2 regions of the Acetobacter pasteurianus genome follow, and region 1 is predicted to be linked to the other one. Evidence: predicted binding sites of a transcription regulator. Region 1 holds the regulator's gene; the other holds the start of a gene.

Region 1 (4,515 bases):
ACAGGATGCCATTGCCGAGCAGGCTGCATGGCACCGCCGCGTCAACGGCTTGCGTGAGCAATCTCTGGATACAGATATTCTGGATGAACGCGCCCGCGCCATGCTGAACATGGCAGACCGTAACGATATTGTTGTGCCTTACGATAGGCGAGACCCGCTGTTTTAAGCGCCATCCCTTAAAATCTGTGCCGGACAACGCATTCTTCCGGCGCATGCAGGCATAAAAAAAACGGCGCCCGAGAGCGCCGTTTTTCATATCCACATTCCGAAGAATGCAGATTATTTGATCTTGGCTTCGCGGAACACGACGTGCTTGCGAGCAACCGGATCGTACTTCTTCAGTTCCATTTTACCGGTGTGCGCACGAGCATTTTTCTTGGTCACGTAGAAGTAACCGGTGTCCGCCGTGGAGACGAGACGGATCTTGATAACGTTGGTCTTGGCCATGACTTCCTCAGCAGAGCATGATGTACGGAGCCGCATAAACGGCACCGACGGTGTTCAAGTGCCGGCAAAATGCGCATACAAGTGCAAAAGGTCAAGTATTCTTGCATCAAAGCGGTGCAACAGGCCAAAAAAGGAGGACTTTTCATGCTGGATGTGGCTGTTGCGCGCGCCCGAATTCTTGAAAACCTGAAAACATGCGGGCAGGAAATTGTGCCGCTTTCGCAGGCCTGTGGCCGCGTGCTGGCCCAGCCCGTTCATGCCCGCACGGCCAACCCACCGGTTTCTGTTTCCGCAATGGATGGATATGCCGCCAAAGCCGAAGACGCGCTGGAAGGCGCGGTTTTGCGCATTGTGGGCGAAGCACCCGCAGGCCATCCATGCGCTGTTACGGTGCAGAAAGGGGAATGTGTGCGGCTATTTACCGGCGCGCAAATTCCCGTTGGCGCAGATACCGTCATCATTCAGGAAAACGTGCAGCGTGAAGGCGATCACGCCAAGCTGACAGCCCCGGCACGCCAAGGGCAGTATATTCGCCAGCAGGGGCAGGATTTTCAGAAAAACGATGAGTTGTTGCCCGCAGGGCGCAGACTCGGACCACGTGATATCGGGCTGGCTGCTGCGGGCGGGCATGTTTGGCTTACGGTTTCGCGCCGCCCGCGCGTGGGTATTCTGGCCACGGGTGATGAAATTATCCTGCCTGGAGACCCAGCCCCGGCAGATGGCATTTTCAATTCCGCCACCTTTATGGTGGCTGCCCTGCTGCAACAACAGGGCGCAGAGACCATTATGCTCCCTATTGCGCGCGATAACATGGAAAGCCTGACAACCCAGTTCCGCCAAGCTGCATCACTGGACATGCTGGTAAGCATTGGTGGCGCAAGCGTGGGGGATTACGATCTGGTGCGCCCTGCTCTGGCTGAAATTGGGTTGCAGCAGGATTTCTGGAAAATTGCCATGCGCCCCGGCAAACCGCTGATGTCTGGCCGGCTGGGCAACACACCCATTATTGGCCTACCCGGTAACCCGGTGGCCGCTATGGTGTGCTCCATTGTGTTTGTAACACCTGCCCTGCATACCCTAATGGGGCTACCCGTTGGCGATGAACTGCAAACAGAGGCCGCCATTCTGGGTTGTGATGTGAAAGAAAACGATGCCCGGCAGGATTTTTTACGCGCAACACTTGCGCCCTCTCCGCAAGGCGCTGTACCTGTGGCCACGCCATTTTCCCGGCAGGATTCAGCACAGCTGAACATTCTCAGGCAAAGCCAGGTTCTGGTGCTTCGTGCCCCCTTTGCCCCGGCGCAAAAAGCAGGCACACCCTGCCAGATTATCCGACTGCCCTGATCGCTCCCTTGACATAAAAAGAGAACTTATATAGAACAATCGCAAGATTTTCTTTTCATTACGACAGCCGCTTTTTGAGGTGCGATATGCTGACGCGCAAACAGCACAAACTTCTACTATTCATTGATTCGCACCTTAAACAGACAGGTTTCTCACCTTCCTTTGATGAAATGCGTGAGGCCATGGGCCTGCGTTCCAAATCTGGCATTCACCGGCTTATTTCCGGGCTGGAAGAACGCGGGTTCTTGCGCCGTCACCATCATCGGGCACGGGCGCTGGAAGTTATTCAACTGCCAGAAATGCAGGAACTTCCCCCCAACGTGGTGCGTGCCAGCTTTACACGCCCCAAAGCGGAAACTGTAAGAATCCCGCTTTATGGGCGCATTGCTGCTGGCCTGCCCATAGAAGCCGTGCCTGATACCTCCCACGTCCTCACAGTTCCTGCTGAAATGCTGGGCAGTGGTGATTACTACGCGCTGGAAGTAGCTGGGGATTCCATGGTGGATGCCGGTATTCTGGACGGTGACAGCGTGATTATTCGCCGCACGGATCAAGCCGAAAACGGGCAGATTGTGGTGGCGCTGATTGATGAGCATGAAGTTACGCTCAAGCGCCTGCGCCGCAAGGGCAATATGATTGCGCTGGAACCGGCCAATTCCAGCTATGAAACCCGTATTGTTCCGGCTGAAAAACTGCGTATTCAGGGCTGCCTAGCCGGGTTGATCCGCCAATATTAAGTAAACGGCCTGCGGAGTAAAAAACTTACCCCGCAGGTATCTGTTTTTCTATTCTGGACACATATCGTCCCGCTGCGGAAAAAGCTTTGCCAGTTCAGACACCACATCTGGCGTGATTTCCGCACAAAATGGCACTTCTGCCAGAATGCGCACCTTGCCTTTTTGCGCGATTGTCTCACGGTTTTCCGCATTCAGTGGGCCACTTAGCACCACGCCAGCCACAGCAATTTGCCGTGCACGCAAAGCTTCCAAGCTCAACAAGGTATGGTTAAGCGTGCCCAAGCTGCTGCGTGCTACCAGCACTACTGGCAGCCCCCAGCGTTGGGCCAGATCAATCATCATCAGGTCTGGCGTTGCAGGCACCATCAGACCGCCTGCGCCTTCTACAACCAGCGGCTTATCTGCTTCACCCTGTGGTAACACCAGTTGGGCTGGATCAATCTGCACACCTTCTGCACGCGCTGCGGCATCAGGAGAAAGAGGCGCAAGAAAAGCCCCCGCGGGTTTGAAGCAAAGCGGATCTCCCGCAAGGAGCTTAACCGTAGGGGTATCTCCTTCCTCATCCGCCAGACCACTTTGCAGGGGCTTCCAGTAAGCCCCCTGCCAGCGCCGCACCAAACAGGCAGAAACCAGCGTTTTGCCAATACCGGTATCGGTGCCCGTTACAAACACCCCTTTCCGCGGCGGCTTGCGGAAACAGGCATAGCCCACACGCCAGGTAATGGCGCATCCTGCCTGCTGAAACCGCAATGCAACGTGCCGTAATTGAACGGCTGATAACGGCACAGATCCTTCACGCGGGGTAGATGCGCCTGTGGCTTTCAGGTGCCTTACAAAATCCAGCCCATCTGCAAAAGCCTGCACAATATCCTGCTCTGCCCAACCACCAGAAAACGCAGACGGGCGCCAATTCTGTGCATTGGCTAACTGTGGATAAACCGGAGTTGCTGCTCGCTGCCCTTCTTGCGCACAGGCCTGCTGCCATTCAGCAAATGTGCCGTCCAACAATGTAGAAACCGCAAGCACACCACCCGGAGCCAGAATCTCTGCAAGAGTGTGCAAAGCCTTTGCGGGTTCTGGCAGCCATTGCATAATCAGATTGCCACAAATTAGATCAAACGGGCCGTTCACATCTGGCGTGGCCGCATTCATCTGATGGTAGGAAACACTTTCTCCTAACCGGCTTTTGGCCCGCACCAGCATATTGGGCGCAAAATCCGTTGCCAGAATGTCTGCATCTGGCCAGCAAGCGCGCAGATGTTCTGTTAGCAACCCTGTACCGCAGCCAATTTCCAAAATACGCAGGGGCTTTTTGCCTGCCATGCAGGTGTGTATGCGCTGGAACAGTTCACGCGCTGCCACACGCTGCACCGTGGCAGCTTGATCATACTTTTCGGCAGCATCAAAACTTTGGCAAATACGCGCAGCGCGGGTGGAGTTTCTCATAGTTGTTGTTCCATCCTGTTGCGCAACGTCTTCAAAAACCGGGCACATTCAACCGGATGCGTTTGAGGTAACAGATGCGCTCCGTTTTCCACCCATTTGATATGTGCCGGAGCAGGAAAAGAGGCGTCGGTCATACTGGGTGAGGCAATTTCATCCTGCCGCCCTGCCAATACTTCCAATAGGCCAGTTGGCAAATCAGCCCGCACATCTTCTGTGCGCAGAATATCCAGCCCACGTGTGAGTTCTTCTGGCTGGCAACATGCAGCAGAAACAGGCGATGCGCCACAGCGCTGGCGAAAATCATTTACCACCGCAACGGGTTCTCGTCCCAAGCCGCGTATCATGCGTTGCACAATGCGCGGCGCCACACCTTCAGGAAAGCCTTCTCGGCTGGCAAAGCAGGCAAATGTGTTAATCCCTGCAAACTGGCTCCCTGCTGGCAAAATGCCCTGCCTGCGTTGCATCATCAGCCACATGAACCCGAGGGAATGGCCAATCCCCAGTATGGGTTGCTGCTTTTGGCGCACCTCATCCAGTGTGA
Region 2 (4,515 bases), on a different replicon from region 1:
GATTTCGTTAATATCGGTAGTGTAGCGAGGCGATAGCATATTCTGCCTAGGCGCCCATTTCTTCTGTATGCCTGCGCCCAGAAGGTTAAGGGTACCTTGTCCAAACTTGCGATTTATAACGTCCATCACATCTGATGCACGCGACTTTTGTTCATCTTCCTGCACAAATAGGCTATGTTGCCTGTTGGATGGAGCAAGATCATTAAGCCCCACTCCGGCTTTCATATAGCGAAATCCATCTTTCCAAATAGCATCCAACAGCCGTGTAGCATGCTTAACAAGAGAGAATGTGCTGTTGGTCGGCGGGAAGGAGAGGGACACCTGAGGGGCATACCACTCATCTTGACGCCTATGTGAGCTGGTCTGGATGAAAACAGTCAAGTGTCCGCATTCAAGATCTTCTGCGCGAAGCTTTTCTGCGGCACGAGATGTGAATGTGCAGATCGCCTCACGCATGCTCGTGTAGTCCGTAACCATGCAACCGAAGGATCTGGAGCACACCATACCCTTTCTCTGCCCTGGAGCTTCTGACAGAGGGAGGCAATTTTCTCCTCGCAATTCGGCCTGAAGCCTTACGCCCGTGACAGACATAATCTTTCTGATAAATGCCTCATCTGCATCAACGAAATTCTGGATCGTGCGTATCCCTGAATCATGCAACCTTGGCGCGAGGCGGCGCCCTATTCCCCAGACTTCACTAACTGACAGATTGCGGTAATACCTCTCTCGCACATTGGAGGCGCTGAGATCGCATAACCCTTCCAGTTCAGGCCTGTCCTTAGCGATATAATTAGCTAATTTTGCGATTGATTTAGTCGGCCCCCATCCTACACATGTAGGGATTTTAGTGATCTGGTCGACTGCTGTTCGTATCTGCTCGCACACTACGGACAGATCTTCATGAAATCCGCTCAGATCCAGGAACATCTCGTCAATTGAATATGCTTCAACGCGAGGAACATAATCCAAAAGCACTTCATAAACCCGTCGGGACATATCTGCATAAAGTGGGTAATTGCTGGAGAACCAGGCCACATGCTCCAATTTGCGAATATTCCTGATCAAATGCCAGGCATCGCCCATCTTAATACCCAGATCCTTGGCTTCTTTCGTGCGTGCTATGGCGCACCCATCGTTATTGCTGAGAACAACAACCGGCCGGTGCTTCAATCGCGGGTCAAACGCCTTCTGGCAGGAGCAATAAAAGGAGTTGCAATCAATCAGACCGAACATTTGGGGTTAGACCTCCGTTCTTACGAGGGCAGTAACGGTTCCCCAAATTTCAACATCCTTCGCGGGATCAACGTATAGAGGTTGAGAACTGCCGTCTCCAGATATGAGAAGCCAGCGACCATGATCATTCCGTAGTTCTGCGAGAATGATCTGCCCACTGACGCTTGCGATGACTAACCGTCCAGATGCAGGCGCTCCCGCGGTATCCGCAATCAGTACGTCTCCATTCATGACACCGCGGGAGGAGAATGACGTGCCACTTACTCGAACCGGGTATCGATTGGGCTTTGATAAGGACAGGACTTCCGAAAGGTCAATTGGCCCTTCAATGGCGTCTGAAGCTGGGCTTGCGAACCCTGTTGTCCTGTCGCCTGCATAGCCCGTAGTCATATCCTTAGCCTCCTCACTCACTCACGAGAACATATAAAGAACACGCGAGCTGTATGAGTCAAGAAAGACCTGATAGTTATGGGAGATATAGACGATAATGACTGTTGGTTCTTCATAACCTAAAATCTGGAGATAGGCCTCCGTTCATGTTTTGTCCGTTCATGTTTTGCGTGCCATTCTGTTACTGTGTGTAGATGTAGATCACAGGATGAGCACTCTAATAATCCATCCCGCAAATCCGCTTCATGGCGGCGGAGGGCGGCCGCGGCAGAAGGGGGCAGAAAGGGCGGTCAATAGGCAGGTGCACGATCAGACATGGAAAGGGAAGAGGCAGGCGTTACGATCTTTTCGGGCTCTATCCAATTGGGAAACTCTCTGCATACTCGATAATCGGTTTTGCTGCCCGAGATCTGTTCCAAGATAAGTGATGCCTGCTTTTTGCCGCAAATTTTTAAGTTTGGTTTCGTACCGTTCATAAAGGCGACAACGGGTGTCCAATCATAATCTACTGGATCCCTTTGAATGCCCTGTAATACCTTCTTGCAGCCCAAGCGAGCTGCGTCAGACCAGTTTGATTCCGAATATCGCTTAGTGAAGTCGTTTTCCATCCCATCAGAGGAATCATAACCCACTACGGCAGTGTAACCGCATAGTTTCAGCAATTCGCCTGCCACTGCTTCTCGTTTGCTGGCCGGCATCTCGGCGGGTAAAAAATCATCATGGAGTACGCGCAGCCATGTATTTTGATCTGCTGGTTGCATTGATCCGTAATAAAAGTTCTCAGAGCAAAGATCGAGATAGTCTCCTTCCTTAATAATCTGATTGTTAAGCAAGTATTTCTCAATCAGCAAATACTGATCGTCAGATATTGGGCAGTTATGTGCTGTAGAATCAGGATCCCACCTTCCATCAAGGATTATTTGTTTATCATAACCAGAGCGCATCGATGTCTGATCGGCATTAAATCGGTAGACAACGCCATCAGGCCCCGCATAGAGAGCAGCCACTCCAGGATCAGTGGTGGTAAAGAAAGCTTGCAGACGCGAGCTTTCTTTTGCAGTGACGGTAAACTCATCCTGAAAGAGATTTCGATCTGGGGAGCCATGGTAAAGAAACATTGGCATTCTCTCTTTTTGGGACTTGAACTAGCACCGATAAGTGTCAGTTGAACCGTGTAATATATAGGTTACATATCGCAGGTTTGGTTTATAGGTTAACCATTCCCTGCGGATTTATGATCAACATGTAAGTCATTAGCAGAAGTGAAAGCGGTTATGGGGAGAAAGCTTGAGGCATGCTGTCAGGCGTCAGGATGGTGTATTCAGATCCATCAAGATCAATGTTTCCACCCAAACGGCGCAATAGTGAGCCGTCAGAGATCTCAAGGGCCTCACAATTACGCGCCCAGATTAATGGGGACGAGACATCACTTCTCAACTCAAGTCCACGAGTTCCGCTGATATCCAATTGACCTGCGACAGAGAATGGTGCGGGAAGTTCTTTCAACCCGGTGCATCCGACAGCGCTAAAATAACCTCGAACATCATTCCATGGTAATACTTGGATTTCTGGGCAGTACGAGACATCTATATTCCGAGCAACATGGAACTTGGGAAGTTCAGACAAACTACTGCAGTAGTTAATTATGCATCCCCCAACAGATAGGGCAGGGCTCAACACATGCAAACGAGGACAATTGGTTATATGCATGTTCCCGCCAACTCTAGCTTTGTTGATTTTCTCAAGTGAATGACAGGTAGTGGCGCACATCCAGCCTGTCACAGAAAGGTTTTCTGGGGTTTCAGTAAGATTGTCGCAGTTATCAAGAATAAGGTGGCCTGCAACAGTCATGTCGGAGGGCAACGTCCTGATTTCCCTCCGAGCAGTCAGATCAACAGTGCCGTTGGCCAGGAAGGATGAGGGAAAGGCTTCTCTCAATTCGTCAATTGTCGAAAAATCTTTGATACCCATCGATCCTATCCATGTCAGTTCACAACATTTTGGTGAAATCTGAATGATAGATATTGATGCAAGGCACAATAATTCAATTAATTGGAAGTTGATAATAAATAGGCTAAAAGACTGTCTGGATCACATTTTTTTCTACAACTACAACCAAAGACGGCAATGTAATTTTCCAAAAAGTAGCCCCCAAATTGAGAAAAAACTTTTCAGTGTCTTACGTTGTATGGGGTTTAGTAGATTTTTTAAGGCGATCTCGTATTCGTGGCCATCTGGTGTATTCCCCTCTTTCGTAGAATATTTCATAGCAAGGCTTTCTATTATATCGCCTGCGATTTCACCAGCCAGAGCACTATATAATACGATTTGAGGGGTATAAAAAACTAGAGCTGCAGGGCGTAGAAAATGCATCGGTATGAGGGAATTCAGTAAAGTATCAATAGAACTTATGTTCTTATTATACCCAAAAATGCTGAAAAATTCTTCTTTTTCTCTACAACTCAAGTAATCGCTTGAAGGGATGAAATCAGTCTTTTGGGGTTTGGGAAAATCTTTAAAAGCGAAGTACACAGACAAAGCTTTTTCGTGAAGAACATCTTCCATATTTTCCTGATCAATAGGTGTTTTATTATCAGTCATTTTATTAAACCCTGACAATTTGAAAGCCCGATATATAATCCATAAACAGCCTCTCTGTGTCCATGATCTCCTCCACGAAAGCATTTTGTGTTTATTGTTTGCCTGGCATCAGAACATTTTCTGTAAGCTTCGATTTTTTGATTTATTATACTTGGTGAATCTGATTTTAAGCACCTTCTCAGTTCAGTCCCTTTGCATAATTCATCAACGTCATTTTGCATATTCCGATGCTCATTTGGAGAACAGTCTCCTGGAGGTGGCGGGATAGTTACAGCGATTGCATTTCCATAT

What was found. Region 1 encodes LexA, which represses DNA repair genes until DNA is damaged. Its sites were predicted from a motif close to TGTTCTANNTANGTTC; they were not measured.
Region 2: a site for LexA is predicted at 1,651-1,666, ahead of FCN51_RS00775 (LexA family protein). Genes of this name have one in related genera too.

What each region holds. Positions count from the first base shown of each region.
Region 1 is NZ_CP039846.2:132,568-137,082, forward strand. Features, by position in the region: gene FCN51_RS13855 (FtsB family cell division protein) at 1-166, shown strand, start outside; gene rpmG (50S ribosomal protein L33) at 280-447, opposite strand; gene FCN51_RS13865 (molybdopterin molybdotransferase MoeA) at 517-1,791, shown strand; gene lexA (transcriptional repressor LexA) at 1,878-2,528, shown strand; gene bioD (dethiobiotin synthase) at 2,577-3,974, opposite strand; gene FCN51_RS13880 (alpha/beta fold hydrolase) at 3,971-4,515, opposite strand, start outside.
Region 2 is NZ_CP039845.2:181,417-185,931, forward strand. Features, by position in the region: gene FCN51_RS00770 (Y-family DNA polymerase) at 1-1,233, opposite strand, end outside; gene FCN51_RS00775 (LexA family protein) at 1,240-1,623, opposite strand; gene FCN51_RS00780 (hypothetical protein) at 1,914-2,741, opposite strand; gene FCN51_RS00785 (hypothetical protein) at 2,896-3,594, opposite strand; gene FCN51_RS00790 (hypothetical protein) at 3,733-4,224, opposite strand; gene FCN51_RS00795 (hypothetical protein) at 4,221-4,515, opposite strand, start outside.